DNA from 3 places in the Micromonospora sp. DT31 genome. Region 1 is predicted to be linked to each of the others. Evidence: riboswitches for the same ligand, from Rfam matches in the RefSeq annotation. Region 1 holds a riboswitch; each other region holds the start of a gene.
The links. Region 1 has a riboswitch for cyclic di-AMP ahead of ACLQ2X_RS16235 (coiled-coil domain-containing protein). Riboswitches for the same ligand answer to the same signal wherever they lie in the genome.
Positions count from the first base shown of each region.

Region 2: another riboswitch for cyclic di-AMP. It lies ahead of ACLQ2X_RS27915 (C39 family peptidase); the one in region 1 lies ahead of ACLQ2X_RS16235 (coiled-coil domain-containing protein).
Region 3: another riboswitch for cyclic di-AMP. It lies ahead of ACLQ2X_RS02400 (transglycosylase family protein); the one in region 1 lies ahead of ACLQ2X_RS16235 (coiled-coil domain-containing protein).

Region 1 is NZ_JBNCKZ010000008.1:173,503-183,057, forward strand. Features, by position in the region: gene ACLQ2X_RS16225 (STAS domain-containing protein) at 101-460, shown strand; gene ACLQ2X_RS16230 (SRPBCC family protein) at 563-1,015, shown strand; gene ACLQ2X_RS16235 (coiled-coil domain-containing protein) at 1,033-2,106, opposite strand; cyclic di-AMP (ydaO/yuaA leader) riboswitch at 2,112-2,242, opposite strand; gene ACLQ2X_RS16240 (cation diffusion facilitator family transporter) at 2,388-3,302, opposite strand; gene ACLQ2X_RS16245 (HelD family protein) at 3,400-5,517, opposite strand; gene ACLQ2X_RS16250 (alpha/beta fold hydrolase) at 5,669-6,607, opposite strand; gene ACLQ2X_RS16255 (carbonic anhydrase) at 6,747-7,373, shown strand; gene ACLQ2X_RS16260 (hypothetical protein) at 7,411-7,740, opposite strand; gene ACLQ2X_RS16265 (DUF3145 domain-containing protein) at 8,068-8,559, shown strand; gene ACLQ2X_RS16270 (glycoside hydrolase family 3 protein) at 8,585-9,555, shown strand, end outside.
Region 2 is NZ_JBNCKZ010000037.1:25-9,579, reverse strand. Features, by position in the region: gene ACLQ2X_RS27950 (DNA gyrase/topoisomerase IV subunit A) at 1-1,824, shown strand, start outside; gene ACLQ2X_RS27945 (uracil-xanthine permease family protein) at 1,920-3,257, opposite strand; gene ACLQ2X_RS27940 (alpha-ketoglutarate-dependent dioxygenase AlkB) at 3,353-3,961, opposite strand; gene ACLQ2X_RS27935 (polysaccharide pyruvyl transferase family protein) at 4,029-5,354, opposite strand; gene ACLQ2X_RS27930 (acyltransferase family protein) at 5,508-6,680, shown strand; gene ACLQ2X_RS27925 (hypothetical protein) at 6,750-7,121, shown strand; gene ACLQ2X_RS27920 (hypothetical protein) at 7,245-8,000, shown strand; cyclic di-AMP (ydaO/yuaA leader) riboswitch at 8,311-8,451, shown strand; gene ACLQ2X_RS27915 (C39 family peptidase) at 8,649-9,497, shown strand.
Region 3 is NZ_JBNCKZ010000001.1:552,796-562,350, forward strand. Features, by position in the region: gene ACLQ2X_RS02385 (FadR/GntR family transcriptional regulator) at 1-487, opposite strand, end outside; gene htpG (molecular chaperone HtpG) at 629-2,521, shown strand; gene ACLQ2X_RS02395 (LLM class flavin-dependent oxidoreductase) at 2,581-4,143, opposite strand; cyclic di-AMP (ydaO/yuaA leader) riboswitch at 4,378-4,523, shown strand; gene ACLQ2X_RS02400 (transglycosylase family protein) at 4,522-5,166, shown strand; gene ACLQ2X_RS02405 (YbaB/EbfC family nucleoid-associated protein) at 5,350-5,799, shown strand; gene ACLQ2X_RS02410 (M4 family metallopeptidase) at 5,873-7,936, opposite strand; gene ACLQ2X_RS02415 (transglycosylase domain-containing protein) at 8,348-9,555, opposite strand, start outside.

The DNA.
Region 1 (9,555 bases):
CTCATCCCGGGGGGTTGGCGACCGAGCTGTTGGAGGAATACTCTCGGTCGCGGCCCGCGTACTGATGAGGCGCCCGTCATGGGCGAGTGGAGGTGCTCGCGTGAGCCTGTCGATCGTGAAGTCGGTGCGGCCCGGTGGTGTCGTCCAGATCGCGCCCCGAGGGGAGATCGACGTCGACACCGCGTACGAGGTGCGGGAAGCGATCGCCGAGGTGCTCGCGAAGGGCCGTCCGTCCCGGATCGAGCTGAACATGCGGCTCGTCACGTTCATCGACTCCGTCGGCATCAGCGCCATGGTCGCCGGCTTCCAGACCTGCGAGGTCAGCGGCGTGAAGCTGGTGGTCACCGAGCCGAGCCGGTTCGTGCACCGGCAGCTCTGGGTGACCGGCCTGCTCGGCCTCTTCGGCGCTCCCGAGCCCTGGTTCGCCGACGACACCCCCGAGGTTCTGCCCGGCGCCTGAGCGCCGCCCCGGCCCCCTGTCCGGCGGGACCTTCTACCCGTTGCCGAGTCGGCTCCGGTACGGGACGATCGTGCGGACGCACGACCGGCGAGGGGGGCCCGCTTGCAGAGCAGCGACAGCTTCAGCTACACCGTGCAGGCCCGTTGTTCCCGGGCGCACGCGGTGGCCCTCCTCGGTGATCTGAGCCGGCAGGGCGAGCTGCACCCGCTGATCGTGCGCGTCCGGCAGCTACCCGCCCGCCCGGGCGCGCTGGCCAGCTACGCGATCACCGACCGGCTGGAGCTCGGCCCGCTGCACTTCCCGGTCACCTACCAGGCGGACGTGCTTGTCGCCAACGACGACGAGATGGTCACGGTCGCCCGGCAGCAGCCGGCCACCACGGTCCGCAACCACACCCGGCTGCGGGACGAGCCCGACGGGGTGGTACGGATCGACGTGGAGATCACCCTCACCGCGCCGGCGCCGCTGTTCGGCTACGCGTTCCGCCAGGCCCGGTCCGCCCACCTGGGGCTGGCCGCCCGGCTCGGGGCGACGCTGGAGGGTCGGTCGGTCTGACCGACCCCCCGCAGGCGTCAGTACACCGACAGGTGTACGTGGTTGGTGTGGTCGCTGGAGGGGTCGCCGTTGCCGCCGTTGTAGGACTTCCACCCGCTGCTGGGCAGCCAGATCTGCTTGAACCAGATCACGTAGAGCACGGCGAGCCGGTCGGCGTTGCGGACGAGGTACGCGGCCAGGTTGTTGCCGTACGTGCGGTCGCCGCCGGTGGCAACGCCCTCGAAGCCGCTCTTCTGCGCCGCGAAGTCGCAGGCCCGGCCCTTGGGATGTTCGCCGCCGCCGCTGGGCCGGTGGCAGGAGGTGTACCGGGTGAACCCGGCCGCCTTGGCCTGTTGCAGCGCGTGCAGCGTACGCGGCGTGATGCAGCCGCTGGCCGGGGTCGGGTCGTTGACGCTGCACGACTCCGACGGCCAGGAGCCGTCCGGGTTGCGCGGCGCCGGCTTGGCGTTCTTGTTCGAGGTGCCCTGGACGCTGCCGCCGCTGCTGCTGCTGCGCGAGGGCTGGTCGTTGGCCACCTCCAGGGCGCGCTCGGCCTGCTCCTTGCGCTTGCCCATCACCGTGACCTGCTTGCGTTGCTCGCGGATCTCGCCGTCGAGCGCGGCGCGGGTGCGGGTGGCCTCGTCGCGGGTGGTGAGCAGGTCACGGAGTGTGCGGTCCTCGTGCGCGGCGACCTGTTCCAGCGCGGCGGCCCGGTCCATGAAGCCCTCGGGGCTGCTGCTGCCGAGCAGGGCCGCGGCGGTGCCCAGGCGGCCGTTGCGGTATGCCACGGTGGCGATCTCGCCGACCTTGGTGTGGCGTACCGCCAGCTCGGCGTCGACGGTCTTGAGTTGTTCGGTGAGTTGTTTCTGGCGGTCCACCGACCGGTTCAGCGCGGCCTTGGCCTCCAGCCAGCCCTTGCTGGCCGCGTCGAGCTGGGCGCGCAGCTGCGGGGTGCCGCCCTCGTCGTCGCCGGGTGCGGCGGCGAGCCGGCCGGTCGGCGGGGCCGCCGAGGCGGGGGAGAGTGGAACGGTCGCGAGGCCGATGGTCAGCGTCGCGACGAGCAGGGCCGCCAACCGGGCAGCCGTCCGTCGGGTGGGTGTAACTGGGGGCATTCAGGTGTCCTTCCGTCAACCGCCGACCGGGTTAGCTGACGGGTTCGGGACGGAAGATCCCTACCGCTGACGCGGATGCACCCCACATACGTGGTTCCCCGGCTCGCCCGTGCGGGCGATTAGGCGACGGTCACTGCACCGGTGCCCAGCGGCGGTGCCGGCGCGGTGGCCGCGGTCGAGCCTACCGGCGTCGCCGTCGGCCGACCGGGGGGCGTAGGCCAGCAGTTCGGACAAAACCGGCATTACCCCATAATAGCCACAGAGATTTAAGATTTCCCTAATCACCACTCGGTCGGAGCGCAGACGCCCGCTGACGCTCCGGGTTCGACCTGCAACGTGGCGTGCTCGATCGAGAAGTCCTCGTGCAGGGCCGCCCGCGCCGCGGCCAGCACCGGCCCGACCTCCACGCCCGGATCGGTGGTCAGGTGCGCCGAGGCCACCTCCATGCCGGAGGTGAGCGTCCACACGTGCAGGTCGTGCACCTCCGCCACCCCGGGCACCGCGGCGAGCCGGTCGTGCACGGCGGTCACCTGGAGGTGCTCCGGCGCGGCCTGCACCAGGATGCGCACCGCCGCCCGCCCCAGCCGCCAGGTGCGCGGCAGGATGAACAGGCCGATGCCCACCGCCACCAGCGGGTCCGCCCACCACCAGTCGGTGACCATGATGACCAGCGCCGCGCCGATCACCCCGAGCGAGCCGAGCAGGTCGCCGAGCACCTCCAGGTAGGCGCCACGCAGGTTGATGCTCTCCCGGGACCCGGCCCGCAGCAGCGCGAACGCGACGATGTTGGCGAGCAGGCCGAGCACGGCCACCACGAGCATCGGACCGGCTAGCACCTGCGGTGGCTCGCCGAACCGGCGTGCCGCCTCGACGAGGACGTAGACCGCGACGGCGCCGAGCAGCACGGCGTTGGCCAGCGCGGCGAGCACCTCGAGCCGGTAGAGCCCGAACGTGCGCTGCGGGTCGGTGCCGGCGCGCCGGGTGGCGGTGATCGCGGCGAGCGCCATGCCGATGCCCAGCACGTCGGTGAACATGTGCCCGGCGTCGGAGAGCAGGGCCAACGAGCCGGTCGCGAACGCGGCCGCCGCCTCGACGAGCATGAGCGCGGCGAGCAGGACGAACGCGGCCCATAGCCGGCCGCGATGGCGGTGTGCCGCGTTGGCCACCGCGCCGCTGTGGTCATGACCTGCGCCCACGCCAACACCCTTCCCGCCGCGTACCGGCCGGGCTCAATGTATGCTCACATCGCTATGTGTGCAAGTGATGGGCGGGCGGCGAACCGCCCCGCCGGTGTCAGCCGATCGGATCGAGCGTGGTCAGACGCTGGGTGGCGCGGGACAACGCCACGTACAGCGTGCGCACGCCCGAACCCGGATCGGCCCGGATCTCACTCGGCGCGACGAGCACCACCCCGTCGTACTCCATGCCCTTCGCCTGCAGGCTGGTCACCACCTGCAGCCGCCGCGCGCCGAGCCCGGCCAGCCAGCCAGCCACCTCGTCCCGACGCGGCACCGGTGTGATCACCCCGACCGTGCCCTCCACCTCGGCCAGCAGCGTCCGGGCCGCCTCCACCGTGGCCGCCGCCAGCCCGGCCGCCGGCACGACCCGCTCCACCGGCGCCACGCCCGTGGAACGGACGGCGTCCGGCAGCGGCAGGTCCGGATAGAGCCGGCGGATCTCCGCCGCCGCCACCGCGAAGATCTCCGCCGAGTTGCGGTAGTTGGTGGTCAGCTCGTAGCGGTACCGGCGCCGACGCCCGAGCGCCTGGTCGCGGGCCCGGTCCAGCTCCTGCGGATCGCCGGTCCACGCGGTCTGTGCCGGGTCCCCGACCACGGTCCACGACGCCAGCCGACCCCGCCGCCCGATCATCCGCCACTGCATCGGCGAGACGTCCTGCGACTCGTCCACCACCACGTGGGCGTAGTCGCGGTAGTCCGTCGGGCGTTCCCGGGCGGCCTCCCGGGCCGCGCGGCGGCGATCGGCGTACGTGCTCAGCTCCCGCACGCCGCCGGCGAGCTGGTACGGGTCGCGCTTCGGCCGGACCCGCTGCACCGGCTTGCCCAGCAGCGCGTCCAACTCGTCCAGCAGGGCGATGTCGGCGACCGTCAACCCCTCGTCGTCCAACGTCCGGTACGCCTCGGTGAGCAGGCGGATCTCCGCCCCGGAGAGGATCCCGCCGGCGTAGCGGCGCAGCCGGCCCGGGCTGGCCAGCCAACCCAGCACGTGCCGCGGATGCAGCCGGGGCCACCAGGCCCGGAGGAAGTCCCGGAACTCCGGCCGCTCGATGATCTCGTCCTCGAACGCCGGCTGCTCCGGCAGCCGACCCACCCGCAGCGTGCGGGCCTGCCCGTACAGCGCGGCGAGCACCGCGTCGAACGCCGCCCGGCGCACCTCGTTGCGACGCGCGCCCCGGGCCAACGTCCGGTCCCGGATCGCGTCCAACCCGGCCACGTCCAGGCGCAGCAGCTCACCCCGGTAGAGCAACCGCAACTCGGCGGGGGAGTCCGGCACCGCGTCCCGCGCCGCGCGGTCCAGCACCCGCCGCATCCGCAGCGACCCCTTCACCGCCGCCACCTCCGGCAGGTCGGTCCGCGACGCCGACATGCCGGGGAACAGCGAGCCGAGCGAGTGCAGCGTGGCCGTCTCCTCGCCCAGCGAGGGCAGCACCGAGGCGATGTACTCGACGAAGACCCCCGACGGGCCGACCACCAGGATGCCGCCACCGGCGTAACGGGCCCGCTCGGAGTAGAGCAGGTACGCGGCCCGGTGCAGCGCCACCGCCGTCTTGCCGGTGCCCGGCCCGCCGGAGACGACCGTGACGCCGTTGCCGGGGGAGCGGATCGCCTCGTCCTGCTCCCGCTGGATGGTCGCGACGATATCCCGCATGCCCCGCCCGGTGGCCCGGGACAGCGTGGCCAGCAACGCCCCGTCGCCGACCACCGCCATGTCCGGCGGCGCGGCCTGCGGGTCCAGCAGGTCGTCCTCGATCCGGGTGACCCGCTCCGCCGCCGACTGGATCGTGCGCCGGCGCACCACGCCACGCGGCTCGGCGGGGGTGGCCTGGTAGAACGCGGCGGCGGCGGGGGCCCGCCAGTCCACCACGAGCGTTTCCGCGTCCGCATCCCGCACACCGAGCCGGCCGACGTGCAGCACCTGCCCGGTGCGCAGGTCCAATCGGCCGAAGACCAACCCCTCGTGCTCGGCGTCCAGCGCGTGCCGGCGCCGGGCGGCGTGGAAGACCATCGCGTCCCGCTCGACCAGCGCGCCGAAATTGCCGACCCGGGCCAGCCGGTAGCCGTCCCGCTCGGCCTCGGCCGCGGACCGGCGCAGTTCGGCCAGCCGGGCGTACACCCGGTCGAGATGACGCTGTTCGGCGGCGATCTCCCGGTCCAGCGTGGTCTGGTCGGTCAACGCGGATGCTCCTGTGGTCGGAGGGCACGGCGGGCTGAATGAGGGTACGGGCACCAGCCGACGCGTGCGTCGGGGCATGCCGCCGGAGTGGCGCGTCCGCGCGGCGTGCCGGCGTCGGCCCACCGCCGCGACGCGGCCGGGGCGAACCGCGTCAGGCGGCGGCGCGGCGCCGGGTCGACGGGCGCTTCGTCGCCGGACCGGCGAGCACCCGGTCCAGCACCCCGGTGACCGCCCCGTTCACCTCGTCGGGACGCTCCATCATCAGCATGTGGCCCCCGCCCGGGCAGACGGTCAGCTCCGCGGTCGGCAACGCCGAGGCGATGGACTGCGCGCAGGGCGGCGGGGTGAGCCGGTCCCGGTCCCCGACCAGCGCGGCGGCCGGGAGCTGCCCCAGTGCGGCGAGCGTGTCCAGCCGGTGCTGGGCGCCGATCGAGGCGCGGAACCCGCCGATCGACCGCAGGGTGGCCCGCGCCACCGCCGAGGTGACCAGCCGGATGTCCGCCGGGTCGCACCGGTCGCCGAACAGCATCCAGCGGATGCTCGGGCGCAGCGCCCGCAGCAGCGCGTGCGGTGGCCGCCAACCGCCGCAGCGGGCCAGCACCCCGGCGCCTGTGGTCTCGGCGAGCCGGATCAGCCGGGTGATCCGCGGGGACAGGCCGTAGGCGGTGTGCGTGTGTCCCTCGGCGGTGGTGGAGACGAAGACCAGCCCGGCGGTCCGCGCGGCGAACCGGTCGGGGTGCCGGTGGGCGTACTCCATCACGGTCATCCCGCCCATCGAGTGTCCGACCAGCACCACCGGCCCGGACGGGGCGACCTCGTCGACCACCGCGGCCAGGTCGTCGCCGAGCTGCGCCAGGGTGGCGTCGCGCAGCGCCAGACAGCTCGACCGGCCGTGGCCGCGCGCGTCGTAGGTGACCAGGCGTAGCCGGTCGGCGAAGCGTTCCCGCAGGTGGGTGAGCTGGCGGTGCCAGCTACGCCCGTCCAGCGTCCAGCCGTGCAGCATGATCACCGTGAGCTCGGCGTCGGCCGGCCCGCTCACGTCCACGTGCAGGCGTACGTCGTCGGGCAGCCGCAGTTCCACGTCGTCCACCTCCGGGCCGGCCGCTGTGTGTCCACCGGGTGGCCCGGCGGTGACACCGGCGTTACCCGCCATGACACCACGGCAACCGGGTGGGGAGAAGATTCCGGTCCGCCCCGTCCGGGGTCGGATCGGTGGCCAGGCTGGAGACATGTCACCGGATCCCGCCGCCCGCCGCCCGCGCGTCGCCCTGGCCGAACTGCTCGCCGGCAACCGCCGCTTCGTCAGCGGGCAGCCGCTGCACGGGCATGACGTCACCGCCGCGGCGGCGGCCTCCGGCGACCAGCAGCCGTACGCGGTGGTGTTGGGGTGTATCGACTCGCGGGTGCCGTTGGAGGCGATCTTCGACCAGACGTTCGGTTCGATCTGTGTGATCCGGACCGGCGCGCACGTCCTGGACCGGGCCGTGTGCGGCTCCATCGAGTACGTGGTGGGGCAGCTCGGCGTACGACTGGTGATGGTCCTCGGGCACGAGCGCTGCGGCGCGGTGGGGGCGACCGTCGACGCGCTGCGCTCCGGCGTCCGCCCCGGCGGCGCGTTGGCGTACCTGGTGGACCGGATCGCCCCGGCGGTGGTCGAGGCCGCCGACCCGGACGCGCACCCGCTGGCGGTGCGCCGGCACGTGCGGCGCACGGTGGCCGCGCTTCGCGCCGACGACCTGCTGGCCGCACCGGTGGCCACCGGTGAGCTGGCCGTGGTGGGCGCGCTGTACGACCTGGCGACCGGCGAGGTCAGGCTGCTGCCGCCGGAGGAGACGCGGAACCGCCCGCCGGGATGATCCCGACGGGCGGTCGCGGTGGTGCGGGTGGGGGCGCTCAGCCCTCGAAGACGCCGGCCTCGACCAGGCGCTTCTCGGTGGCCTCCCAGCCGTGACCCGGGTGGGTCGCGGCCAGGCCGTTGATCTCGGCGCGGATCTTGGTGGCGTGCCCGGCGGCGGCCAGCACACGGATCTCCTCGACGAAGGCCTCGGAGTCGGTGCGCAGGTGCGCGGTCTTGCCGTTGGTCAGGTTGCGCACGTAGGCGTGCTTGCCGCCGTTGAGCGGGATCAGGTACTTGAACTCGCCCAGCACGCTGAGGGCGCCACCCTGGCCAGCCTGGCCGGCCCGGACTGACGCGCGCGCGGTCTTAGAGGTGTTGCTCGCCACGGAGGTACTCCTTGCAGACGTACGGTGGGGACGGAAACCGTCCGGGGGCTGTGCGAGTGACGCCCGGGGTGAGCGCCGGCCCGCGAAGACGTGCGGCGGCACAGAACCGCCCAGAGAACTGTACACGACCACGGTGCCTGGCTGGTCATCGCGCCGTCACGGGGCACAACCGGGTCGGCCACCCGGATATTTCCCGCCGCCGTACCGCGGCGAATTCTCCGATTCTCTGGCGCACCACCTGTCACAACAGTCATCATGTGTGCCAGGGACCACCGGAGACGACGAGGTCGTAGGGGAAGACGCACCTCGGCTCACCGGGAGGTCACCGTGCCAACGCGTGGCGTCGTATACGTCCACTCGACCCCGCTCGCCGTGTGCTCGCACGTCGAGTGGGCGATCGCGCGCGTCCTCGCCGCGCCGGTCAACCTGCACTGGACGGCGCAGCCGGTCGATCCGAGCGCGCGCCGTGCCGAGTGTGGCTGGACCGGCAGCCCGGGGACCGGCGCGGAGCTGGCCGCTGCCCTCCGGCAGTGGCCGATGATCCGTTTCGAGGTCACCGAGGAACCCAGCGCCGGGCTCGACGGCGAGCGCTTCATGTACGTACCCGGCCGTGGCCTGTTCCGGGCCACCGTCGGCGCGGCCGGCGACATCCAGCTCGGCGAGGACCGCCTGCGCAGCCTGATGGCCGCCGCCCGGGCCCCGGAGGCGCTCGCCCACGCCCTGGACAAGGCGCTCGGCACCGCCTGGGACGCCGAGCTGGAGCCCTACCGGTACGCCGGCGACGGCGCCCCGGTCACCCTGCTCACCCGGGTGGGGTGACGCGGGGCCGAGTTGCCCCGATACGGTGGGACGCGTGCCGATAGCCTCGCGCCGCGCCGCCGTCGCGTTCGTCGCAGTGACCGCGCTGCTCGCCTCCGGGTGCACCGACGGGCCCGACCGGCCCCGGCCCACCCCGCCGCCGGCCACGCCGTCGTCGGCCGCGCCGACGCCCGCCGAGTCGCCCGCCGCCGATCCGAGCGCCCAAGCCGCCGCCCTGGCCGGCACGCTCGCCGACGAGGACCTGGTCGGGCAGGTGTTGATGCCGTACGCCTACGGCAGTTCGGCCACGAAGGTCTCCGCCGCCTCGGCGGCCGGCAACCGGGCGCTGGCCGGTGTCGACACCCCCGCCGAGATGGTGGCGAAGTACCGGCTCGGCGGGATGATCCTGGTCGGTTTCAGCGCCGACGACCCGACCTCCGGCAACCAGGCCACCACGAACGTCGACAACCCGAAGCAGGTCCGCGACCTCACCGACGGGCTGCGCGCCGCCGCCGCCAAGCTGCCCGCCGGCCGCGTGCCACTCCTGATCGGCACCGACCAGGAGTACGGCGTGGTCACCCGGGTCACCGACGGGGTGACGCTGCTGCCCAGCCCGCTCGCCGCCGGCGCCGCCGGTCAACCCGCGCTGACCGAGGCCGCCTGGCGGGCCGCCGGGGCCGAACTCGCCGCGATGGGCATCAACCTGGACTTCGCCCCGGTAGCGGACGTGCTGGCCACCCGCAGCGCGGTGATCGGCTCCCGGTCCTTCGGCGCCGACCCGGCGGTCGCCTCCCCCCAGGTGGCCGGCGCGGTACGCGGGCTGCAGGCCCAGGGCGTCGGTGCCGCGGTCAAGCACTTCCCCGGGCACGGCCTGAGCGCCGAGGACTCGCACACCGAGCTGCCCGTCATCAAGCAGTCCCGGGCCGTGCTGGAACGCACCGCGTTCCCGCCGTTCCGCGCCGGCATCGACGCCGGGGCCATGGCCGTGATGTCCGCGCACCTGGACGTGCGGTCCGT
Region 2 (9,555 bases), on a different contig from region 1:
ATGGAGTTCGTGCCCGGCCCCGACCTGCCCACCGGCGGGCTGCTGCTCGGCCTGGACGAGGTGCGCCGCGCGTACGAGACCGGGCGCGGTGTGGTGCGGATGCGGGGGCGGGTGGAGATCGGCCCGCTGGAGGGCAGCCGCGGCCGGCAGGCCATCACGGTCACCGAACTGCCCTACGGCATCGGCGCGGAGAAGGTCATCGCGGCCATCACCAACGAGGTCAACAAGACCAAGCGGCTCACCGGCATCGCCGACGTCAAGGACCTCACCGACCGGGAGAACGGCACCCGGCTGGTGGTGGAGTGCAAGGTCGGCGTCAACCCGCAGGCGTTGCTGGCCGACCTCTACCGGCTGACCCCGCTGGAGCAGTCCTTCGGTGTGAACAACCTGGTGCTCGTCGACGGCCAACCCCGCACGCTCGGGCTCAAGCAACTGCTCGAGGTGTTCCTGTCCCACCGCTACGAGGTGGTGACCCGGCGCACCGCATACCGCAAGCGCAGGCGGGAGGAGCGGCTGCATCTGGTCGACGGTCTGCTGATCGCCCTGCTCGACATCGACCGGGTGGTCAAGCTGATCCGGGCCAGCGAGGACGCCCAGGCCGCCAAGGACGGCCTGATGCAGAAGTTCAGGCTCTCCGAGATCCAGGCGACCTACATCCTGGACACACCGCTGCGCCGGCTGACCAGGTACGACCGGTTGGAGCTGGAGGCCGAGCAGGAGAAGCTGCGCGGCGAGATCGCCGACCTGTCGACGATCCTGGACGACCCGAAGGTGCTGCGGAAGCTGGTCTCCGACGAGTTGGCCGCCGTGGTGAAGCAGTTCGGCGCGCCCCGGCGCACCACGCTCGTCGACGGTGACCTCAAGGAGGTGCTGGCCGCCTCGGTGCCGGCCGGTCCGCTGGAGGTCGCCGACGACCCGTGCCAGGTGATCCTCTCCGCCACCGGGTTGGTCGCGCGTACCGCGGCGGAGTCGGAGGAGGCCGCCGAGGCGCGGCGGCGCAGCGGCCGGGTCAAGCACGACGCGGTACGCGCGCTCGTGCACTCGACCGCGCGCGGCCGGGTGCTGCTTGTCACCAGCGCCGGCCGGGCGTTCAAGGTCGATGTGCTGCCGCTGCCGGTGCTGCCGGAGCAGCCCGGGACGGTGTCGCTGCGTGGCGGCATGTCGGCGGCGGAGCTGGCACCGCTGGAGCCGGGCGAGACGGTGGTCGGGTTGGCCCCGCTGGGGCCGTCCGCGCAGGGGTCGCCCGGTCTGGCGTTGGGCACCCGGCAGGGCGTGGTGAAGGTGTGCGCGCCGGACTGGCCGGTCCGTTCCGACGAGTTCGAGGTGATCTCGTTGCGTGACGGCGACGAGGTGATCGGCGCGACCTGGCTGGTCGACGGCGCGGAGACGTTGGCGTTCGTCTCGTCGGAGGCGTCGTTGTTGCGTTTCGCCGCGTCGGTGGTGCGGCCGCAGGGGCCCAAGGGTGGCGGAATGGCCGGCATCAGCCTGCCCGCCGGGGTCCGGGCGGTCTTCTTCGGCGCGGTGCGCGCCGACGACACACGGCACGGGGAGCCGATGGTGGTCACCTCGACCGGCGCCACGGTGAAGGTGACGCCGCTGAAGGCGTACCCGGCGAAGGGGAGGGCGACCGGCGGCGTGCGCGCGCAGCGGTTGCTCAAGGGTGAGGTGGACCTGTCGGTGGCGTGGATCGGCCCGCGGCCGGTGGGTGCGACGGCCACCGGCGACCCGGTGGAGCTGCCGCCGGCCGACCCGCGCCGCGACGGCTCCGGCTTCGCCGTGATGCTCGGTCCCACCGTCGTCGGCCACCAGGTCGACCGCGACTGACCGACGGGCGGGGGCGGCTGACGCCGCCCCCGCCCTCAGCGGGGATCGGGCGGTTTCCGCGGCTGACCTCGTGATCGACCGCGGCGGTGGTTCGGTCAGACTTCGGGTTCGGGGGACTGGCGGGACTCGGGGGTGGTGCCGCGCAGGCGGGCGACCAGGCGCATCCCGTGGTAGATGACCAGGGCGGCGGCGGTGCCCAGGGCGATGCCGTTGAAGGACAGGTCACCGGCGGTGAGCGTGTAGTTGGCCGCGCCGATGATCACCGCGACGGCGGCGGTGAACAGGTTGATCGGGTCGTGGAAGTCGACCCGGTTCTCGATCCAGATCCGGGCGCCCAGGATGGCGATCAGGCCGTACAGGGCGGTGGTGGCGCCACCGAGCACCCCGGCCGGCACGGTGAGGATCAGCGCGCCGAACTTCGGGCAGAGTCCCAGCAGGACGGCCGCGCCGCCGGCCACCCAGTAGGCGGCCGTGGAATAGACGCGGGTGGCCGCCATCACGCCGATGTTCTCCGCGTACGTGGTGGTGCCGGAGCCGCCCCCGGACCCGGCGAGCACGGTGGCGAGGCCGTCGCCGAACAGCGCCCGACCCATGTCCCGGTCCAGGTTCCGGCCGGTCATCGCCGCGACCGCCTTGACGTGCCCGGCGTTCTCCGCGACCAGCACGAGGATCACCGGGATGACCAGCACGACGGCGCGCAGGTCGAAGCTCGGCGTGTGGAACTCGGGCAACCCCACCCAGGCCGCCTGTCGCAGCCCGGTCACGGCCTGCTGGTCGAGTTGGCCGGTCAGCGCGGCGAGCACCCAGCCGACGACCACACCGACCAGGATGGACAGTCGGGCGACGAAGCCGCGGAACAGCACGGTGGTGAGCAGGATCGCGGCCAGGGTGACCACGGCGATCACCGGCTGCGCCTTGACGCCGGTGCCGGCGCCGCCGCCGTCCCAGGCCACCGGGGCCAGGTTGAGCCCGATCAGCGCGACGATCGCGCCGGTCACCACCGGCGGCATCAGCGCGTCGATCCAGCGGGAGCCGGCCAGTTGCACCACCACGCCGACCACCGCGAGCGCGACACCGGCGACGACGATGCCGCCCAGGGCCGCGCCGATGCCGCCGTCGGTCTTCGACGCCAGCACCGGCGCGATGAACGCGAACGACGACCCCAGGTACGACGGGAGCCGGTTGCCGGTGATCAGCAGGAACAGCAGCGTGCCGAGGCCGGAGAAGAACAGGGTGGTGGCGGGCGGGAAGCCGGTGATCAGCGGGACGGTGAAGGTGGCGCCGAACATGGCGACCACGTGCTGCACGCCGATGCCGATCGTGCGCGGCCAGGAGAGCCGTTCGTCGGGTTGGACCACGTCGCCGGGGCGTACGGTCCGGCCGTCGCCGTGCAGAGCCCACGGGGACCATCGGGTGGTGGGGGACTGGGTCATCGGTCGCCCTTCGCGTCGTGCGTGACCGGGGGCGTGGTCGACCCTGAGAGTTGTTTCTAGCACGCGTCGGGCGGGGCCACGGTGCCGGCCCGGCCTCAGGCCACCCCGGCTGGGCGGAACTGGACGCTGACCCGGGGACCGACCGGGCGGGCGGTCTTCGGCACCGCATGCTCCCAGGTGCGCTGGCAGGAGCCGCCCATCACCACGAGGTCGCCGTGGCCCAGCGGGAAACGCAGGCCGTCGCCACCACCGCGAGGGCGCAGCAGCAGCGCGCGGGGTGAGCCGAAGGACACGATCGCCACCAGGGTGTCGGTGTGCGCGGAACGGCCGTGGGTGTCGCCGTGCCAGGCGACGCTGTCGCGGCCGTCGCGGTAGAGGCACATGCCGGCGGTGACGAACGGTTCGCCCAGTTCGGGGGCGTAGTGCGCGGTGAGCGCGTCGCGGGCCGCGGTGAGCACCGGGTGCGGCAGTGGGCGGCCGGCGGCATACCAGCAGAGCAGCCGGGGCACGTCGACCTCGGTGTCGTACATGGTGCGGCGTTCGGCCCGCCACGGCACGTCGTCGCGCAGCGTGTCGAGCACCTCGTCGGAGCCCCGCACCCAGCCGGGCAGGTGGTCGACCCACGCACCCCGGCTCAGCTCGTGCCGGCGCAACCGTCCGGCGAGCGGACCCAGGGTCGGACCCTGCTCGGCCAGGTCGAGCATCGAGGGCTGGTACGCGACGTCGGGCACGTCGCCGATCGTACCCGACTGTCGAACAGGCGTACGACGATCAGCGGCGCAGCATCCGGCGGACCGTGCCCGGGACGGCCTTCTTGAGCCGCTCGCGCAGCCGCTGCGACTGGAACCCGTCGATCGTCTCGGTGAGCGCGATGTTCTCGTCGCGCAGCCGCTCGATGCGGGTGAGCAGCTCGTCGCGCGGGGCGGCGCCGACCGGACGGACGGCCGGCGGGAAGACCGTCTCGCTGACCCGACGGTCGAACGCCGCGGCGCTGTCGCCGTCGGCGAAGGACGTGCCGAGGTCGTGCTTGGCCAGGAACGCGGTGATGGTCGCGAAGCGGGCCTTGTGACCGTCGTTGAGCGCGCTGAGGTCGGCCTCGGCGTAGAGGTCGGCGGCGTCCACGTCGGTCGGCACGTCCCGCATGATCCGGTGCGGGATGCCGAAGTAGCGGGCCAGTTCCAGGGTGCGCGAGTCGTGGGCGAACAGGTAGCCGGGGGTGCCGGCCATCAGCGCGGTGATGGTGCCGTGGATGCGGGTGCCGAACGCGAAGTCGAACTCCGACAGGTGCGACAGCCAGGTCCACGGGTCGACGAACATCCGCACCTTGTCCTCGACGAACAGCGGGTGCGAGGCGTGCAGCGGAATGTCGCTGCGCTGGCCCCGGTGCTCGGGCGCGTCGCCGTACAGCAGCGTGCCGAGGGTCCGCAGGTCCTGCGGCACGTAGCACAGGTTCGGGTAGCGCTCGTGGTGGTGGCGGACCACCGAGGCCATCGAGCGGACGTACGGGGAGATGGTCAGCGCCACCCGGGCGTCCGGGGTCAGTTCCGGGCGGCCCTTCTCCACCCGGAGGTTGTCGCCGTGCAGGAACATCGACGGGCAGCCGATCTGTTCCACCGCCGAGAAGCCGAGGGTGCGCAGGTAGCTCTCGGTCACCTCGCCGCGTACCCCGATGCTGTGCGAACGGTCGAGCACGGCCCGGCAGAACGCGCTGACCGCCTCGTCGATCGGGCGCAGGTACTCCCGGTCGCCGTCGACGTTGGTCTGCACGCCGACGCCGAGCACCACCACCGGGATCTTCAGCCGCTCGATCAGCCGGGTCATCGGGGCGAGGCGGTGCAGGAAGCTGCGCCGGAAGGCGTTGGCCAGCGGCACCACGAACACGTCGTACCGTTCGTTGATCTCGTCGGCGAGACGCGGGTCGGCGGGGGAGCGGGTCGCGGTGATCTCGGCGGTGGAGGTGGCGAGCAGCTTGTGCGCGGCGTGGCTGAAGACCAGGTTGCCGCTGTTGTCGCCGATCCAGTTGCCGGCGAACGTCTCCTCCGGCGTCAGGACGTCGAACGGGCCCTTGCGGGCGCGGAGCAGGATCCGCTGGTGCATCCGCTTGCTCACCTTCCATAGGGCACGGCGTGCCCGCGGGAGCCGGACAGCCGCCCGCGTGTGCCGGAACGGAATCTTATCCACCGTCGCTGGGCGACCGCGGACGACGCCACGGCGGCAGAGGGCGCGCTACCACCGGGTAGGGTCCCCGGGATGACGAGCGCCCCAACCGTCACCCGTGCTCCGCATCTGCCGTCGTTGACCGGATTACGGTGGATCGCCGCACTGCTGGTGTTCTGCTTCCACGCCGCGACCATGGGGATCATGGCCGAGCCGGGCCTGAAGGCAGTGATGGACAAGGGGTTCAGCCTCGGCCTGTCCGGCGTCGAGTTCTTCTTCATCCTCAGCGGGTTCGTGCTGGTCTGGTCCTACCGCGACGGTGAGGCGGCCCACCGGTTCCTGCGCCGTCGGCTCGCCAAGATCTACCCCAACCACGTGGTGACGTTCCTGGCGGCGCTGATGGTGGCGGCCTGGTTCGCCGACCCGGTGCTGCCCTGGGCCGCGATCGGCAACCTGTTCCTGGTGCAGGCGTGGATCCCGCTCGACGGCTACTTCTACAGCGTCAACAACGTGAGCTGGTCGCTCTCCTGCGAACTGGCCTTCTACCTGTGCCTGCCGCTGGTGGTGCCGTGGCTGCGCCGGGCCCGCACGGGCGTGCTGCGGGCTGTGCTGGTCGCCGCGCCGCTGCTGATCCTGGCCCTGTGGCCGGGGCAGCAGTTGCTGGCGGAGGACCAGCGGTGGTGGTTCACGCAGATATTCCCGGTGACCCGGTCGCTGGAGTTCTGGATGGGTGTGGCCGCCGCCGAGCTGATGCGCCGGGGTCGCTGGCGCGGACCCAACCTGACCGTGGCCGGCGGGATCTTCGTCGGCACCTGGGTCGTCGCCGCGTTGTGGATCCGGGCCGAGCTCTGGGCGGCCCTGCTCGCCGTGGCGTACCTGCTGGTCATCGCCGCCGCGGCGGACGCCGACGTGCGCGGCCGGTCCACCCCCTGGCGGTCGCGTCCGATGATCTGGCTCGGCGAGGTGTCGTTCGCCTTCTACCTGGTGCACGTGCTGGTGATGACGACCGTGCTGCGGTTGACCGGGGACTGGGGGACCGGGCTGCCCGGCTGGCGGGGTCCGCTCGCGGTACTCGGCTTCCTGCTGCTCACCCTGGCGCTCGCCGCCGCGCTGCACCGCTGGGTGGAACTGCCGATGATGCGCCTGCTCGGCCCGTCGCGCCGCGCCCGCGCGGACGCGCCCGCCGCCGGGCCGGCGCCGCGGGTGCCCGCCCCCCGCGCGCCCGCCGACGGGGTCGAGTACGCCGGCCGGGGCCGCCCCGACTGAGCCGTCACCTGGCGCGGCGACACGCCCGGCGGCGGTGCGTCCTGGTGGGATCGGCGGTAATTTGTACCCGTGCTTCCGATCGCGCTCACCTGCCCCACCTGGTGGGTGGCGCGCTGGACCGCCCGGATGCTGGCCAGCCTCGCGGTGGTCGTCGCCTGTTCGTTGGGCGCCGCCGCGCTGCCGTCCGGCGTCGCCATGGCCGCCCCTGCGGCCACCCCGACGGTCGTGCCGGCTCCCGGGGCCGCGAGCGCCGCGTCGGCGCCGAGCGCGGCGACCGACCTGTCGGCCGCGGCACACGCCGCGTACGCGCACCCCGCCGAGCCGCCGGCCCGCGCCACCGGGGCCCCGGCGTCACGGGCGGCCGACCCGGTCGACAGACGTCCGACTCCGGACCGCCAGGTCCCGGCGTCGGTCGGTTCCCGGGCCCCGCCCACCCGCTGACCTGTCCACGGGCCGCCGGCCCGTTCACCGCACCCACCGAACGCCACCCCGCACCCGCCCGCCGCGTCCCGCGTCGGACGGTCGAGCGGGGTTCCCCGCCACGTCTTCCCGTGAGGTGCCGACATGTCGCAGACCGCTCTCTACCACTTCCTCACCGCGGTCCCCGAGGCCGCCGCGATCTGGTCCGCCCTGCTGCTGCTCGCCCTCGCCCTGCTGGCCGTGCTGGTCGCCCGCCCGGAACGCGAGGGCGCGGCGGAGACCACCGTCGACCCGGATCCGACCCAGCGGGCCGACCTGGTCCGGTACGCCGAGGAGGTGGCGGTGGCCGCCGCCGGGGCCGCCCAGACCTTCCGCCGCCGCCGCGAGCAGTGGCTGGCCGCGCGGAGCGAGGCGGACCGGGCCTGGACGGCCTACGACGAGGCGGACACCGCCGCGCGCCGCCTGGCCGGGGCCGGCGCGCTGCCGGCCCCGCGCACCCCCCGGACCCCGACCGAGTACGCGGCCCGGGAACGCTGGCTGCGCCACGCCGTCATGCGCGCGCACTGGCGGGGCGACCTGACCGCCCGTCAACTCGCCGACGCGCTGGCGCGCCGCAACGGGTGGGACCCGCGCCGGCACCCGGCCGAGCAGGAGGTCGTGCTGGCCCGGACCGTCCGGGACGGCCGCCGGTCCCGGTGGGAGGTCGCCGCCGACCGGGAACGGCTGGCCTGGCGGGACGCGGAACTGGCCGCCGAGGCCGCCCGCGCGCTGGCCGTCGAGGCGTACGCGGCCGACCTGGCGCTGCGCCCCGCGTTGGCCGGCGCGAGCGCCCCGGCAAGCCGGGTGCCGGCTCCGGCGGCGGTACGTGGCACCCGCTTGAGCCCGGCCCGCGTCGGCTGACAGCCGGCGCGTGGTCCGAATCGTTACGAAAAGTGGGTGACTTGGCTCACCCGCGTCGCGGAACCGGACAGTCGGCACGCGACGCCCTCGTACGACCCCGGCACCTGCGGGTTTTCGTCCCGGCGACGTCGGGTTCCGGCCGGACGCTGCCCTGCGAAACCGCCTGTCCCATTGAGTGAAGTCGGTGACCGGCTGTTCCGAATCCGTAGTCAGGCCCGATGTTTACGCAGGTCGCAGCGGTTGGCGGCCCGCTTACTCGCCGGTAGTGTCGGCGCGTCCGGTGCGGTTTCCGTTCGCCGAAGGCGTCGCCGCGCTTGACCCGCCAAATCGTGCTTGCACGAACCGGGAACCCACACACCATCGGGGTGAATCCGCGAGCCACGGCCCGCGGTAGGGCGTACTTCCCGCCCGAATCCGTCAGCTAACCCGGTCGGCGGCCACGGAAGGAGTCCCTGCCTCGTGCCCATCCCTCGACCATCCCCCGCCTCCACGGCCCCGCAGTGTCCCGCGCGCGCCTGACCGGCGCGCACCCCCGGTAACCACCCCGGCCCGCCCACAACGCGGGCGCACCCATCCCTCGGCCCGCCGGCTCCCCAGCACGTGTGAGTCCTTCCGCGTGCCGGGCCGGCCTGCGCCGCTCACGCCCCCGTGGAGGATTTCGTGAAGCACCACCTGAAGCGTCAGCTGCGACGGATCACGACCGAACGTCCGTACCAGATCATCGCCGGCTCGGCGGCGGCGCTCGTGCTGGCCGGCAGCGCCGGCACGGCGCTCACCGTCACCGACGACGCCCCAACCCGGCAGGAGAGCACGGCCACGGTCGGACTCGACGCCCGGGTCGGCGAGGCGGCCAGCCGCGGCGAGGCGCGCGTCGCCGTCCCGTCGCCCCGCGACTCGTCCAGCGCGTCGCCCACCCCCCGCACGTCGCCGTCGGCGAGCGCCGCCGCGGACCCGGACACCACCACCACGAAGGCGGCGCCGCCGAAGCCGCCGTCGAGCAGGATGCTCGACTACGACTACCAGGCACAGATCAACTACTACTACTGCGGCCCGGCCGCGGTGCGCAACGCGCTCAGCGCCACCGGCGTCGAGCGCGGCCAGGACACCCTCGCGGCCGCGCTCGGCACCACCGAGATGGGCACCAACTCGGCCGAGGACACCACCCGGGTGCTCAACCAGCAGGTCAAGGGCGACCCGTACCGGACCCGGATGATCCGCGACTCGGCCACCCCGGCCCAGATGGACCAGCTCCAGGCCGACGTGGTGAGCGCCGTCGCCAAGGGGCGGGCGGTGGTCGCGAACGTCGCCGGTGACGTGGTCGACCTCAACGGCGGCTGGCACTCGTTCCCGGGTGGGCACTACGTGGCCGTGGTCGGCTACAAGAACGACGGCCGGACCGTGCGGATCGTCGACTCGGCCGACCCGTCGCTGCCGTCGTACTGGGTCACCACCATCGACCTGGCGAACTGGATCGCCAGCCGTGGCTACTCCGCCTGATCCGACAAGCGAGTGAAAGGCCGGCACCCCGGGGTTCGGGGTGCCGGCCTTTCGCGTT
Region 3 (9,555 bases), on a different contig from region 1:
CGCGCACGACCAGCCGCCAGATGGCGATGTTCGCCTCGTGCATCCGGTCCAGGTCGGGGGCGAGCACGCCGTAGCCCTCGGCGGCCCGGACCAGCGCGGCGACGACCGCCGGGTCGGCGCGCTCGGCGCAGAGCCGGGCCGCGTCGGTCCCGACGCAGGCGCGCATCTCCAGCATGTCGCGCACGAGCGTCTCCACCGGCAGTACGTCGCCGGAGCGGGCCAGGGACAGCGCCAGGTCCAGCCCGGCGTGCAGCCGCCAGTCCAGCACCCGGGTCGCCCCGCCCTGGCTGACCCGGACCAGCCCGAGTTGTTGCAGGCGGCGCAGCGCCTCCCGGACCGCGTGCCGGTTGACCTCGAACGCGCCGGCCAGCTCCCGCTCGCCGGGCAGGGTGTCGTCCGGGCGGTAGCGACCGGACACGATCGCGTCGCGGAGCCGGCCGAAGACGTGGTCGGAGACGGACACCCGGGGTGCGGGGTCGAAGGGCATGGGCAGCAGTGTGGCCCGGGCACGTCAACCCGTCAACTGGTTGGACCAGCAGGCCCGCGAAGGCGGGCGGCCGGTGTGTGCCGTCGCCGTCACCCCTCGTATCCTTTCCGCCGTGAGCCCGCCACAGGGAAGGGAGTCGGTGTGAGCGACCGGGTCGAGACGTTGGAGTTCCAGGCCGAGGCCCGTCAGCTGTTGCAGCTGATGGTGCACTCGATCTACTCGAACAAGGACGTCTTCCTGCGCGAACTGATCTCGAACGCCTCCGACGCGCTGGACAAGCTCCGGCTGGAGTCGCTCGTCGACAAGGAGTTGTCGGTCGACACCTCCGATCTGCACATCGAACTCGGGGTCGACAAGGACGCCCGTACGCTCACCGTGCGGGACAACGGCATCGGTATGACCCGCGACGAGGTGGTCGCGCTGATCGGCACCATCGCCAAGTCCGGCACCGCCGAACTGCTGCGCAAGCTGCGCGAGTCCGCCGACGCCGCCGCCTCGCAGGAGCTGATCGGCCAGTTCGGCGTCGGCTTCTACGCCACCTTCATGGTCGCCGACCGGGTGACGCTTGTGACCCGCCGGGCCGGCCAGAGCGGCGGCACCCGCTGGGAGTCCACCGGCGAGGGCACCTACTCGGTGGAGGCGGTCGACGACGCGCCCCAGGGCACCTCGGTCACGCTGCACCTCAAGCCGGTCGACACCGAGGACAACCTGCACGACTACACCGCCGAGTGGACCATCCGGGAGATCGTCAAGCGCTACTCCGACTTCATCTCGTGGCCCATCCGGATGACCGTGGACAAGCCCGGCGAGGACGGCGCCACCACCCGCGAGGAGCAGACGCTCAACTCGATGAAGGCGCTCTGGGCGCGTTCGCGCGACGAGGTCGACGAGGCGGAGTACAAGGAGTTCTACCGGCACGTCGCCCGCGACTGGGCCGACCCGCTGGAGACCATCCACATGCGCGGCGAGGGCACCTTCGAGTACGAGGCGTTGCTGTTCGTGCCCTCGCACGCCCCGCTGGACCTGTTCTCCCCGCAGGGCCGCGGCGGCGTGCAGCTCTACGTCAAGCGCGTCTTCATCATGGAGGACTGCGATGCGCTGATGCCCAACTACCTGCGCTTCGTCAAGGGCGTGGTGGACGCGCACGACCTGTCGCTGAACATCTCCCGGGAGATCCTCCAGCAGGACCGGCAGATCCGCGCGGTGCGCCGCCGGTTGGTCAAGAAGGTGCTCGCCACGCTCAAGGAGATGTCCGCCGAGTCGTACCGCACGTTCTGGACCGAGTTCGGGCCCGCCGTCAAGGAGGGCCTGCTGGAGGACCCGGACAACACCGAGGCGCTGCTGGAACTGGTCCGCGCGGCCAGCACCCACGACCCGGCCGAGCCGACCACGCTGCGCGACTACGTGGAGCGGATGAAGGACGGGCAGACCGAGATCTACTACGCCACCGGCGAGAACCGGGCCACCATCGAGAACTCCCCGCACCTGGAGGCGTTCCGCGCCAAGGGTTACGAGGTGCTCATCCTCACCGACCCGGTGGACGAGGTGTGGGTCGAGCGCGTCGGCGCGTACGACGGCAGGACGCTGCGCTCGGTGGCCAAGGGCCAGGTCGACCTGGAGACCGCGGAGGAGAAGGAGAAGGCCGAGGCCGAACGGCAGGAGTACGCCGACCTGCTCGCCTTCCTCGGCGGGGCGCTCACCGACAGCGTCAAGGAGGTGCGCCTGTCCACCCGACTGACCACCTCACCGGCCTGTGTGGTCGGCGACTCGCACGACATGACGCCCACGCTGGAGAAGATGTACCGGGCGATGGGCCAAGAGGTGCCCCGGGTCAAGCGGATCCTGGAGCTGAACCCGACCCACCCGCTGGTCACCGGGCTGCGCAAGGCGCACGGGGAGGGCGGCGACCCGGCCGCGCTGACCGAGACCGCCGAACTGCTGTACGGGATGGCGCTGCTGGCCGAGGGCGGCGAGTTGACCGACCCGGCCCGCTTCACCCGCATCCTCGCCGACCGTCTCGCCCGCGGCCTGTAGGTGTAAGGAAAGGAAGGGCCCCTTGTTGACGCCCAGGCGTTGACAAGGGGCCCTTCCTTTCACAGCTGGCCCGGGTAGAAGCCGTGGCGGGCCAGCGGCTCGACGATCTGGCGCTCCTCGTAGGACAGGTGCGACAGCAGCGTGTCGGTGAGCAGGTCCACCGCCTCCTGGAGGGCGGTGAAGTCACCCGGTTGGCGGATCAGCTCCACCAGGGCGCGGTCCACGTCCTCCACCACGCCGTGGATCACCACGTGTTCCTCTTCGAGGCGGTCCAGCACCGCCGCCAGCCCGGCGTCGGAGCGGCGCAGGTGCGGGAAGATCGAGGCGTCCTCCAGGCCGTGGTGCTGGGTGACCATCGTGCAGTACGCCGCGCAGTACGCGCCGAGCGTCCAGTTGTTCTGCCGCATGGTCATCTGGTTCAGCGCGGCCCGCGCGCCCTCCGGCGTGACCGCGCCGCGGGTGACCTGTGCCAACAGGTCGCGCACCTGGGCCAACTCCTGGCGCAGGTGGTCGTGGACGTCCACCAGGTGCTGCCCGACGGCCTGTCCCCGGGCCGGGTAGACCTGATCGGCCGGGGGCGGCGGGGCGGTCGGGCGGGTCGACTCGTCCCAGGGGGAGCGCGTGCTCAGCCGTACCCCCGGGTCGGGGGTGGGGGTGACCGCGAGGGTGGCCGGGCCGCCGGTGGTGGCCTGTTCCTCGGCGACGGCGCGGGCCCCGCTGCCCGGCGTGGTGCGTTCGGCGGCGACGAGTTCCCGGACCGCCGGGGCGACCTCCTGGGCGAAGATCTGGATCGCGCGCGGCTCGTCGCTGCCGAGGATGAACGTGGTGATGCGGTGCTCCAGAGTGAGCCCGGCGAGTTCCTCCACCCACTGCTGCGGCGGCCCGGCGAGGAAGCCGGTGGAGGAGCGGGTGAAGGCGCCGGTGACGTTGAGCATGCGGCGGATCGCGTCCGGGTCCCGCCCGGCGGCCCGCGCGCCCTCGTCGACGAGCGCGTTCATGGCCGGCAGTTCGTCGGGGCCCTTGGGAAGGTACGACAGCGAGGGCAGCCAGCCGTCCGCGGCGCGGCCGACCAGGCGCAGCATGCGCGGCTTGTACGCGCCGACCCAGATGCCCACCGGGTGTGCCGGCGCCGGCCCGCGTTTGGCGCCGACGACCCGGTAGTGCTCGCCCTCGACGCGGACCATGCCCCGGCGGTCTGTGTCCCAGATCTCGCGGATGATTCCGATGGCCTCGTCGAGCGCCGTGACGGCGGCGCCGGGGGACAGGCGTCGACCGCCGACCGCCTCGATCGCGTCCCAGAACGCGCCCGCGCCCAGCCCCAGCTCGACCCGGCCGCCGGTGAGCAGGTCGAGGCTGGCGATGCTGCGGGCCAGCACCACCGGCTGGCGCAGCGGCAGGTTGAGTACGTTGCCGGCCAGACCGATCCGTTCGGTGGCGGCGGCCACGTAGGCCATCAGCGTCCAGGTGTCCAGGAAGCCGGGCTGGTAGGGGTGGTCCTGGAAGGTGACCAGGTCGAGGCCGGCCTGCTCGCAGAGCGCGGCCAGGGCCACCACCTGCTCGGGCTGCGCGGCGGTGGGGGTGAGGAAGCCGCCGAAGGCCAGCTCGTGTGCGTGCTCGGTCATCCGTCCGCCCCTCGCGTGATCTTGCCCGACCTGCCCACGGTAGCGGCACCCCCGGCTGCCGCCCCCGGCGGACGTGCCGGTCATTCGCCCGACGGTTCCGTCACCGCAAGCACGGTACGTCGCCCACTCGGGTGACCGCTGGCATGATAAGAGGGCATTCGTCCCGAATGGTGCCTAGCGTCTGCTCCGTCCGCGCTCGCGGGCACCACGGTCCGGTAACGCCCAATCCCGCCGCCGGCCGCGTAACCGAACCTCGTGCGGGAGCGGGGGAACCACACGTTCCACGGTGCATCGTCACCTCGGGGTGAAGCCGCCACCGGCGGCCGGGCTCCTCGGCCCGAACCCGACAGCTCACCTCGTCGGCGTGGAGGAATCCACATGGCAACTGAATACTCAGCCCGCGGTCGCCGTAGCGCTCTCGGAGCGGTTCTGACCAGCGCCGCCGTCGGCGCCGCGGCTCTGCTCGGCCCGGCCGTGCCGGCCAGCGCCGCCGTCAACTGGGACGCCGTCGCACGCTGCGAGTCCGGCGGCAACTGGAAGATCAACACTGGCAACGGCTACTACGGCGGGCTCCAGTTCTCCCGCGCCACCTGGAACGGCTACGGCGGCCAGAAGTACGCCGCCCGGGCGGACCTGGCCAGCCGGTCCGAGCAGATCGCCGTGGCCGAGAAGGTGCTGCGGGGGCAGGGCATCGGCGCCTGGCCCGTCTGCGGCAAGAAGGGCGGCTCGGCGAAGAAGAGCACCTCGGCGACCCGGTCCGACCGGGCCGCCACCACGAAGAATGCCATCTCGGTGCGGTCCGCCACCCGCAGGACCGCCCCGGAGCGCGCCATGACCAAGGTCGCGCCGCAGCGGTCGCCCGGTGCCGGGACGTACGTGGTCCGCTCCGGTGACACGCTGTCGGAGATCGCCGTGGCGCAGCGCGTCGACGGCGGATGGCATGCCCTGCACGAGCGCAACCGGGCCGTGGTCGGCGACGACCCCGGCCTGATCTTCCCGGGTCAGCGGCTGCGCCTGAGCTGAGCGGTCACGAGCGTCCGGCCGGTTCGCCCGGCCGGGCGCTCGTCCGTCCGCGACACGCCGCGTCGCCGACACCGGGCCTGCTCCCGGCACCGGGACGCGGCCGGGACCGGCCGGTGCATGCGTGTGGCCGCAACCGATTGCTAGGGTCACAGTGCTCAGTCAAGACGTGAAGAAAGCGCGGAAATGACCAACGACCCGTTCTCGGCCGCCGCGAGCCTCGACGAGCTGCTGACCCGCACGCAGCAGGCGCTCACCGCGATGCGCTCCCGGGCCTCGGCGCACGCCGACGGCGAGCCGGGCGACCTGCTGCGCGCCGAGGGCACTGCCGCTGGCGGGCGGGTCCGCGCGGTCGCCGTCCAGGGTGGCCGGCTTGGCTCCGTGACGATCGCCCCGGAGCTGGCCGGCGAGCCGCTGGAGGTCCTCTGCGAACACCTCGTCACCGCCGCCAACGCCGCGCTGTCCGAGCTGGACGCCCAGGTCAGCGCGTCGGCGCGGGCCGACGCCGACGCGCTCGCCGTCCGGCTCGGCAGCATGGGCGACCAGGCCGAGCTGTTCGGCCGCGCGATGCACGAGGCGGCCGCGCGGATCCACCGCGATCGCGGCAACGCGTCGCGGACCGCGCGTCCGGCCTGACCGGCGACGCCCGGCCCGGCACGACGAAGCGGCCGGCCGTCGGGAGGACGACGGCCGGCCGCTCACGCCGCGATCAGCCCAGGGCGAGCGCGGTGTCGTCGACGACGAAAGACGTCTGCAGCGAGCTGTCCTCCACGCCGCTGAACGAGATGGTCGCCGTGGTGCCGGCCAGCGACGAGACGTCGAAGGACCGCTGCACGTAACCGGTGGCCTTGTTCAGGTTGGAGTAGGTGGCCAGCGTGGTGCCGCCGGCCTTGACGGTGAGCTTGTCGTACGCGGTGGTGGTGGTCGTCTCGGCGCTGTCGACGTGCAGCCAGAAGGTCAACGTTGCCCGGCAGCCGGCCGGGACGGTCACCGACTGGCTGAGCGTGTCCGTGTGTGCCGAGCCGTAGCCGTTGAGCCAGGCCTTGTACGAGCCGCCGTGCGCGGCCTGGCCGCTGGCGGTGGTGATGACGCCGGACGAGGCGGTCCAGTTCACGTTGCCCGACTCGAAGCCGGGGTTGGCCAGCTTGTTGCCGGAGCAGCCGCCCGAGGGAGGCGTGGTCGTGGCGGTCGGCGTGGGCGTCGGGGTCCCGCCGGCGCAGGTCGGGTCGGTCGACTGGGCCGGTACGCTGATCGCGTCCCACGCGGCCTTGACCGTGTTGAACTCGGTGCAGCTGCTCGGGTAGAGGTTCTTCGCCGCCTGCAACGTCCAGGTGCGGTACTTCAGGTACGACGAGGACGAGGTCTTCAGCAGCATCCCGTTGTACATGATCTTGATGGCCTTCTGGATGCCCAGGCCGGTGACGCTGCTGCCGTTGCAGGTCGAGCTGGACGGCTGACCGTTGGTCGGGCTGCTGCCGTTGGCCAGCAGGTAGAACCAGTGGTTGCCGGGCCCGGCCGCGGCGTGCACCTCGGTCGACGGGACGCTGCTGGAGTAGCAGTTCGGGTCGCCGAGCGCCGACGGGTTGTACATGTTGCGGATCGGGCCGGAGCCGACCAGGTTGATCTTCTCACCGACCAGGAAGTCGGGCGCGTCGTAGCTGGACGGCTCGTTGGCGAACCACTCGGTGGCCGCGCCGAACGTGTCCGCCACGAACTCCTGGGTGCCGCCGCGGGAGATGCCGCCGGGGGTGTGGTCGTCGATCCCGTGGCCGATCTCGTGCGCCACCACGTCCATTGAGCCGATCCACTGGCCGGCCGTGTTCTTGCCGATCTGCACCTGGCTGCCGTCGTAGTAGGCGTTCTGGTCGTTCAGGCCGACCCGGATCGGCCAGTAGCCGCCGCTGCCGTCGGCGCCGTTGCGGCCCAGCCACTGGGACAGCATCTTGTGCTCGGTCTGGGCCGAGAACAACGCGTCGACGCAGCCGGTCTCCTTGTTGGTGGCGGTGCCGTTGCCCCACACGTCGTCGGTGCCGCTGAACGTGGTGTTGTTGGCCGCGTCCTGGCAGCTCAGGTTCGTGACGGTGGGGTCCTTCATGGTGTAGGTGCTGCCCGACTGGGTGGTGTTCAGGGCGAGTGGGCTCGGCCCGTTCCAGGCGCCGGTGCCGGTGCCGGTGACCACGTGTTCCTGTGTGCGCAGCACCGCGCCGGTACGCGCGTCGACGTCGACGGTGAGCCGGCTGGGGCCGTCGGCGGAGGTGCCGCGGACGGTGGTCTCCCAGGCCAGTGCCGGTGCGGCGTCCAGGGTGTAGACCACGAGCGTGGTGCCCTCGACCGCGCTGACCGTCCGCAGTCGGGCGCGTGCGGTCTTCACGGCGGCGGCCGAGGTCAGCTTCGGGGTGGTGGTGAGGTCACCGATGGGCCGCTGCTGGGCGACCGAGGCGTACTTCAGGTTGCCGGCGGAGTCGGTGGCGAGCACGAAGTCGCCGCCGACGACCGGCAGGCCCTTGTAGGTGCGCTCGTAGGGCACGTACTGGGTGCCCTCGGAGGAGATGACCGGCTTCTGCACGAACGCGTCGTCGGAGCCGGCCTGCAGGTAGGCGGGGCGGTCCGCGACAAGCGCGCGGGCGGAGTCGGCGGCGGTCACGCGGGCCTGGGCCGGGTTGGGGGCGGCGGGTGCGGGTGGTGCGGCCTGGACCGCCGCGGCGGTGCCGGCGGCGAGGACGCCGGCCGCGGCCGCGCCGATGAGCGCGGCGAGGCGAGGTGAGAGCTTCAAGGGGGTGTGCTCCTGTTCTACAGGCGCGCCGCACGGAGCCCGGGTGGGGTCGGGCGGCGCGGTGGTGCGAGGCGGGTGACGGCCGGTCACCGGAGCTGCCGGCGTGGCTCCGGGTCGACAGATCGACCGTCCGAGTCGCCGGGGGGCGGCGGCTCGCTGGTGACAATCACACGCCGCCCGAGCCGGGAGCAATGGGTGACCTGGGCAACGATCTTTCGCCGGGCGCATCGCCACGGGCACGAATCAGGAAACCATGATCTTCAATAGTCCCTGATCAGGGCGAACATTGCCGATGGCCCCTGACGCCCGGTGCAAATTGCGGGGGTTGCCGCTGTGCGCGGATGGCGCACATAGGTGCGAGGCGCCGCGCGAGCGGGCGACCGCCCGCGCCGGGTAAGCGTGGGCCGCGGGTCAGCGTGGGCCGCGTGTCCGCGTCGGTGACGCCGTGGGTGGCGCCGGCAGCGACGGCGTCAGCGTCGGGCGCGACGTCGGCCTCCCGGTCGGGTCCGGGCTCGGGCTCGACCGGGTCGGGCTCGGGCTGGGGGAGCCGGACGGCGTGGGCGTGGGCGTGGCAGTGGCCGGGGGTGCAACCGAACCGGTCGGCTCCGGGGTGTCGCCGGGGAACTTCGGCTCACCGAAGCGGTACTTGTCCGGGTCGAGCTTCAGCGCCTCGGTGGCCCGGGTCATGAACTGCCGCCAGATCGGCGCGGCGCCGGTCGAGCCATACACGTCGTAGCTGCCGCCGCTGGTGCGCAGCGGTTTGCCGTCGGTGGTGCCCAGCCACACCGCCGAGGCCAGCGCGCCGGTCCAGCCCACCATCCAGGTGTGCACGTTCTGGGTGGTGCTCTGCCCGGCCTGCCAGGTGCCGGTCTTGCCGGCGGAGTCCCAGCCGTTGTCCAGCTTGGCCGCCCGGACCCGGCGCAGCGTCCAGCCCAGCTGGTCGATCGCCTCCCGGTCCAGGCCAACGTCGGTGGTGCGCAGTTGTTCGGTCCACACCTCCTCGTCCTCCTTGGTGACCGACCGGACGAAGTGCGCGTCGGCGCGCTTGCCGCCGGCCGCGAACGTGGCCATCCCGTTCGCGTGGTCCTGCACGGTGATGCCGTACTGGCCGATGCCAACCTCGGTGGAGAACCGCTTCGCCACCTCGTCGGCGGGGTCACTGCGCAGGTCCACGCGCTGCGGCCGGGGGTTGCCGCGAACCGTCTCCCACATCGACTCCACGCCGGCCTGCCGCGCCGTCTCGATCACCTTGGCGGTGCCCAGCTTCTCGGTCAGCTCGAAGTAGGTGACGTTGAGCGAGGCGACGGTGGCCTCCCAGAGCGCGCAGTCCGGCTGGCAGGGCGCGTGTTCGGCGTTGCGGATCGGCCCCGCCGCGCTGCCCTTCGTGCGCCCCGAGGCGGGGAACTCCTTGGTGTCCGGCGAGTCGAACCGCTGCTTGACCGAGATTCCCTCGCGCGCGGCGGCGGCCAGGTCGTACACCTTGAACGACGACCCCGGCGGATGCTGGCCGAACCCGCGGGCCTCGCCGCTCTCGTCGGCGTACCAGCCCGCGTAGTCGGCGCCGGAGGCCTTGCCGCCGCCGTAGTAGCCGAGCACCCGGCCGGTGCCCGGCTCCACCG